3 regions of the Pseudoalteromonas sp. MER144-MNA-CIBAN-0113 genome follow, and region 2 is predicted to be linked to each of the others. Evidence: predicted binding sites of a transcription regulator. Region 2 holds the regulator's gene; each other region holds the start of a gene.

Region 1 (2,272 bases), on a different contig from region 2:
TGCCTCGCAAGGTAATATACAAAAAGATTTAGGCGAGAGAATAGTATTTATTGCTGATGATTCGGCTGTTGCGCGAAATCAAGTAAAACGAGCATTGGAACCATTAGGTGTAACAACTGAGTTGGCTAAAAATGGTAAAGAAGCTTTAATAAGATTAAAAGAAATTGCAGAGCTCGATTGCGTAAATGATATTACAGAGCGAGTAGGGCTACTCATTTCTGATGTAGAAATGCCAGAAATGGATGGTTACACGCTGACTGCAGAAATCAAAGCTAATCCTAAACTTGCGCCACTACATGTGATTTTACACACATCATTGAGTGGTGTTTTCAATCAAGCGATGATTGAAAAAGTAGGAGCAGATGATTTTATTGCAAAATTTAACCCAGACGAGCTTGCAACAGCCGTTAATAAATGGGTTCATCGTGATTAATAAACATAGGTGTTATTGATTTGACTAATAAAGATTTGCAGCAAAACGAATACGATCAATTTCGCTTATTTTTAGAACAACAGTGCGGTATTGTTTTAGGTGAAAATAAGCAGTATTTGGTAAAGAGCCGTTTGGCACCATTAATGTCTCGATTTAATGTTGAATCGTTGTCTGAATTGGTAAGTAAAACTCTCGGTGTGCATGAGCGCCAGTTGCGCGCAGCCGTTGTTGATGCCATGACAACCAATGAGACATTGTGGTTTAGAGATCAATATCCGTTTGAGTTACTTAAAACCAGATTATTCCCTGAGTTTAAAACGTTAAATAGGCCATTAAAAATATGGTCTGCGGCGAGCTCATCAGGACAAGAACCCTACTCAATAGCGATGTCGGTTGCTGAGTTTCAATCCAGCAGCCCTGGTGTTTTAAAAATGGGTGCACAAATAATTGGTACAGATATATCAAATACCATGCTTGATATGTGTAAACATGCTGAATATGATGCATTGGCATTGGCTCGCGGACTCTCTGCTGAACGTCGTAAAAAGTTTTTTAAAGACAGCGGCAATGGTATGGCACAAGTGGTTGATTCATTGAAAAAGCAAGTGAGCTTTAGGCATTTAAATTTGCTCGATTCGTACGCTTTAATGGGTAAGTTCGATATTATATTTTGCCGTAATGTTTTAATTTACTTTTCACCTGAGGTGAAAGCCAAAATAATTGCACAATTCTCTCAAGCACTTAACCCTAAGGGGTATTTATTTTTAGGTGCGTCGGAGTCTATGTCTGGTTTAAGTACTGACTTTGATATGGTGCGTTGTAACCCTGGTATCATTTATCAAAAGAAATGACCTTCATTAATATATTATCCCTCCTCTAAACGACGCCTATTGCGTCGTTTTTTGTTTTTATCATCACTATTTTCACTGCTGGCTCATTTATTGCTTTATCGGTACTGAGTCAATTTTTTGGAGGTAGTTATGGCTATCAGTTTTGATAAAGCATTAGGCGTGCATCCGCATGCGATGTTGATCCGTTCGCAAAGAGCAGAAATGCTCGCTACTAATATCGCAAATGCTGATACGCCCGGCTATAAAGCAAAAGATATCGACTTTGCCTCAGCATTAAAAACGGCAAAGTCCAACCAACTAAGCGGCAATACCATGGTAAGAACCAATGAAAAACACATTGCCGGTGGTACCCGTAGTGTAGGTAGTAATGAACTATTTCGTACGCCAAATCAAACAGATACAGGTGATGGCAACTCTGTTGATATACAAGTGGAACGGAACTTGTATACACAGAATGCTATGGAGTATCAGGCCAGTGTCCAGTTTCTTAATGGTAAATTTAAAGGCCTAAAAAAAGCCCTCGGTAGTCAAGGAGCCTAATTATGAGTTTATATAATGTGTTTGATATTGCTGGTTCAGGTATGAGCGCGCAAAACGTGCGATTAAATACCACGGCAAGTAATATCTCTAACGCCAATACAATTAGCTCTTCGCAAAATGAGACGTACCGAGCGCGACAACCTGTATTTGCTGCGGAGCTTACAAAAGCGTCAGCGTCAGCAAGCAACCCACAGGGCTCTGCCGTTGGTGTAAAAGTGTTAGGAGTGGTTGAAAGTAATAAACCACTACAAATCGAATATAACCCAAATCACCCGAGTGCGGATGAAAATGGATATATTTACAAACCCAACGTGAATGTTGTGGAGGAGATGGCAAATATGATTTCTGCTTCTCGCTCTTATCAGACAAATGTTCAAGTTGCTGATGCAGCTAAGCAAATGTTAAGTAAAACACTGCTGTTAGGTCAGCGGTAACTGAGGGTAGCTCA
Region 2 (2,272 bases):
GACCATGTGGAATAGCAATGCCTCGGCCAATGCCTGTACTTCCAAGCTTTTCTCTTGCAGTTAATGCATTAAGAATATCTTGTTGTGTTAAATAGGGCAGCTTATTGTGAGCCAATTCACTGATAAATTCTAAAATTCTTTTTTTACTATTAAAAAGGACCGCAGCTTTACTGCAGTCCTGACAGATAAGTGAGCTTAGTTTCATAGTGTTAGTGTCGAGCAAGTTTCTCTTTGTGTTTAATTACTTGACGATCTAGCTTGTCAATGAGCGAGTCTATAGCGGCATACATATCTTGATGCTCAGTAGAGGCAAAAATCTCAGCGCCACTTACATGAACGGTTGCTTCAGCTTTTTGGTTTAGTTTTTCTACATCGAGAATAACGTGCACATTCGTTATGTGATCAGTGTGCCTCTGTAACTTCGAAAATTTACTATTTACGTAGTCTCTAAGCGAGTCGGTAATATCTACATGGCGACCAGTTAAATTCAGTTGCATAAACATTTTCCTCTTTGTTGTACGCCTTAAATCAAACTTTTACGTTGATTAGACGGGGGAATAGCTAGAGATTCGCGATATTTTGCTATAGTTCTCCTCGCTACTTTAATTCCTTGCTCTGCCAATATATCTGCAATTTTACTATCACTCAATGGTTTAGCTGAGTTTTCTGCAGCGATTAATTTTTTAATTAATGCACGTATTGCTGTTGATGAACATTCGCCACCATTTTCAGTACTTACATGGCTTGAAAAGAAATATTTAAGCTCAAAAATGCCACGTGGTGTATGCATGTATTTTTGCGTAGTAACACGCGATATAGTCGACTCATGCATTTCCACCATTTCAGCCACATCGTTAAGCACCATAGGCTTCATAGCCTCAGGACCGTGTTCAAAAAAGGCCTGTTGCTGTTGCACAATACAGTTGGTTACTTTAAGTAGCGTGTCATTTCTACTTTCTAAGCTTTTTATAAACCATTTAGCCTCTTGTAAGTGCGAGCGAATAAACTGGCTATCACCACTTGATTTAACCGTACGCGACATAGCTGCATATTGGCTATTTACTCTGATCTTAGGCATGCTATCTGGGTTTAATTCAACTACCCAACGACCTTTAACTTTCTTAACCGACACATCAGGAATAACGTATTCAGACTCTTCTCTAACAATAGTGTCTGCCGGTTTTGGGCTGAGCGTATGAATCAACGTCATGATTTCTTTAAGCTCATCTTCTTTAAGCTTTGTTTTTTTCATCAACGTGCGATAGTCACGTGCAGCAAGTAAATCAATATGATCGGTTAAGATCATTTTTGTTTCGTTTAAAAAAGGTGTGTCTTTATCAAATTGATTTAGCTGAATACACAAGCACTCTTGTAAACTACGCGCGGCTATTCCCACTGGATCAAATAGTTGAATACGCTTTAGTACCGCTTCTATTTCGTCAAGTTCAACTTCATCTTCGCCGTCGTTTTCTTGGTTAAAGCTTTCTAATATTTCTTCACAGCCAAGGGTTAGAATCCCTGAGTCGTCCACAGCTTCTACAATTGCAATAGCTATCGCTTCATCGGTAGGACTAAACGGCGTCAGTTGAAGTTGCCACATTAAATACTCATGCAGCGTTTCAGTCGAAGAGCCTTGATAAATAGATTCATCTTCTGGCATTGGGCCCGATGAAGAGGCAGGCGCAGCGCTCATATATTCATCCCAAGTAACATCCATAGCCATATCATCGCTAATGGTGTCTTTGGTCATTGCTTCGCCGCTATCTTGCTCATACTCGCTAGGTTTATCGTCAGCTGAGGCACTTAGCGTTAAGTCATCGTTATCGGCTTTTTGTTCGTTTTTACCTGCAGTGTCTTCGCTGTAATCGTGTTCTTCAACTTCAAGCAAGGGGTTGCTATCGAGCGCTTCTTGAATTTCTTGCTGGAGATCCAATGTACTGAGTTGCAATAAGCGAATTGCTTGTTGCAACTGTGGAGTCATTGTAAGTTGCTGGCCCATGCGCAGCTGTAATGATTGCCTCATTTATCTCTAACAATCCTTTTAAATTACGGTCTGTTGACCTTTACGGATTAAAATTTGTTCAAACTAGGGGCGGTTTAATTGCGGCGCGAGGTTTGTAACCTAGTGGGCTAAGTCAAAACCGAGCAAAGCTTCCGCGTCCTGCTCACGCTCCTTACCTACATCCATGTAGGCAACAAAGAGTAAATCGTCCCTAGGCAGAACCCGAAGGGCAGCGCCTGTTTGGCATTGATGCTGCGTTATCGCCTATTT
Region 3 (2,272 bases), on a different contig from region 2:
GTAAGAGCGCTTATAGAGGGCAGTGGTGGGCATGTTTTAGCGTTTCGTCAGCAGCTTATGTCTGTAGCATCTCACCCGGCTAAGTTATTGTTTATCGACTATCCTTCACAAGTACAGCTATTTGAACTGCGCTCGCAAGCGCGTATACCGACGCTGTTTCCAGCCAAGTTAAAATTATCGGATGATCGCCCTTCCTTTGAAGGCGTTATAAAAGATATTTCGTTAACGGGTGTTATGTTTGATATTAAAACAACCCAAGAAATCGACGACATTAAAGATATGCGTTGCATCGTAGTGTTTGATGAAGATACAAAGCACGAAGGGCAAATATGCAGTGTGAAAAAACATGCTAAGGGCATATATTGCGGAATTCGATTATTTGCCAGTGAAGAGCAAATGAAAGCCCTGATGGGGGATCACTTCATTGACCCTAATGCACTTGAAGTTGAAATTGTATAAGACCTGTTATCTTTCGACGCTGAACATTTTACAATTCTAAAATATCAACAAGCTCTAACATTTTCGCTCTTTTGCAACAAATAGCCATGTTTTGTTGTTATTTTTAAAAGCCATTTCAAATTTATTTTATAAATTCATTAAAAACAATTAGTTAAATATGTTTTTTATTCTAATTTTTTTGTTTATAACAAAATTAAACTCAACTCACCTTCCTTTTTGTTTATTTAATCCTCTTTTTTAGCGATTGCTCATCGACTGTGTGGGGTTTTCCTTAAACTCAACTCTTTGATTTTTATTGTTTTAATTTTATTGCCTTATCTACTGTTGCTAAAAAGCAACAAAATAACGAGTTAAATAGCGCCATTTTCAGCTAGTTGCTGGTTAATTTATTGAAAGTTATGGTTTTTATATTTTTGGCATCGAAGTTGTAATAGTCAGGCTGTATTGAACGAAACGTGATTTAAAGTAAAACACTTAATCGCATAAAACATAAACTTTGAAGGAAGATAGATTATGAAAAGCATTAATAAAACTTTAGCACTTATCGCATTAGCTTCTTCATCAGCCGCTTTTGCAGCAAGCGACTTTGACACGCTAGACGTTGACGGCAACGGCGCAATCAGTCAAAGCGAAGCATCGGTTGATGCAAAATTAATGAGCATGTTTTCAGAGCTTGATACTGACCAAAACGGTGAGTTATCAAAACAAGAGTTCTCTAAAGCATAACCCTAAGCTATTAAAGTTTTGGGAGTTAAAAGCTCCCTCATTATTTAAACGATTTTAAGGAATACTCATTATGAAAACATTACACAAAACATTTGCACTTATCGCTCTTGCTTCTTCATCAGCTGCCTTTGCAGCGAGCGGCTTCGACACACTAGATACCGACGGCAACGGTGCTATTAGCCAAAGCGAAGCATCGGTTGATGCAAAATTAATGAGCATGTTCTCAGAGCTTGATACTGACCAAAACGGTGAGCTATCAAAAGAAGAATTTTCGAAAGCATAAGACAAGGCTAAGTATATTCTGAGTTGCCAAAGACAACCTAAATAGGCAAGGAAGCCTATGAAAGAGAATAACAAGGACCGTGATAGCCAGACACAATTTTTTGATAGACCATTGCATTACATTTTGAAGGATTAAATTATGAAAACATTACATAAAACATTTGCACTTATCGCGCTAGCTTCTTCATCAGCTGCTTTTGCAGCAAGCGACTTTGACATGCTTGATACTGATGGTAACGGTGCTATTAGTCAAAGCGAAGCCGCTGTAAACGCTGATTTAACAGCCGCATTTACTGAGCTTGATACTGACGGTAATGGTGAGCTTTCTAAAGCTGAGTTTGCAAACTTTTAACTTTTGACTTTTTTCATTGCACAGGGATCTCAGAAAAGGATTTCCCTCTTATAGGAGACTTATTATGAAAGCATTAAACACAACACTTGCGATTTTAGTATTAGCGTCATCATCAGCAGCTTATGCAGCGGTAGATTTTGCCTCTTTTGATAGTAATGGCGACGGTGTAATTAGCCAGCAGGAAGCCGCCGCTAATAAACAACTAATGAACATTTTTGATGATTTAGATACCGACGGAAATGGTGAACTTTCTAAAGAAGAGTTTGCAAGAGTACAATAAGTATTAACCCATCATACTCCACTAAAGCCGCTTAATAGTCAGCGGCTTTTTTGTGCTTGTTAGAGGCTATATTTAAGTTGGAGAGAGAAGCTTCTTGGCTTACCATAACGATATTGGTTATAGAACCCAATTTGACTGTAATAATGCTTATCAAATAAGTTATCGATATTTAG

The links. The regulator sigma-54, encoded in region 2, starts transcription at its own class of promoters, with help from an activator protein. The targets are predictions, from matches to a motif close to GTTGGCACGNNNNTNGNNT.
Region 1: the regulator sigma-54 is predicted to act here: its motif matches at 1,362-1,380, upstream of flgB (flagellar basal body rod protein FlgB).
Region 3: the regulator sigma-54 is predicted to act here: its motif matches at 872-890, upstream of AAEY57_RS13190 (EF-hand domain-containing protein).

Annotation. Positions count from the first base shown of each region.
Region 1 covers NZ_JBEOOG010000066.1:2,294-4,565, forward strand. The annotation lists gene AAEY57_RS14975 (chemotaxis protein) at 1-433, shown strand, start outside; gene AAEY57_RS14980 (CheR family methyltransferase) at 454-1,284, shown strand; gene flgB (flagellar basal body rod protein FlgB) at 1,414-1,824, shown strand; gene flgC (flagellar basal body rod protein FlgC) at 1,827-2,258, shown strand; gene AAEY57_RS14995 (flagellar hook assembly protein FlgD) at 2,272-2,272, shown strand, end outside.
Region 2 covers NZ_JBEOOG010000037.1:19,998-22,269, reverse strand. The annotation lists gene ptsN (PTS IIA-like nitrogen regulatory protein PtsN) at 1-205, opposite strand, end outside; gene hpf (ribosome hibernation promoting factor) at 210-497, opposite strand; gene AAEY57_RS11135 (RNA polymerase factor sigma-54) at 524-2,023, opposite strand.
Region 3 covers NZ_JBEOOG010000051.1:10,012-12,283, forward strand. The annotation lists gene AAEY57_RS13185 (flagellar brake domain-containing protein) at 1-459, shown strand, start outside; gene AAEY57_RS13190 (EF-hand domain-containing protein) at 973-1,185, shown strand; gene AAEY57_RS13195 (EF-hand domain-containing protein) at 1,256-1,468, shown strand; gene AAEY57_RS13200 (EF-hand domain-containing protein) at 1,607-1,819, shown strand; gene AAEY57_RS13205 (EF-hand domain-containing protein) at 1,884-2,099, shown strand; gene AAEY57_RS13210 (TonB-dependent siderophore receptor) at 2,159-2,272, opposite strand, start outside.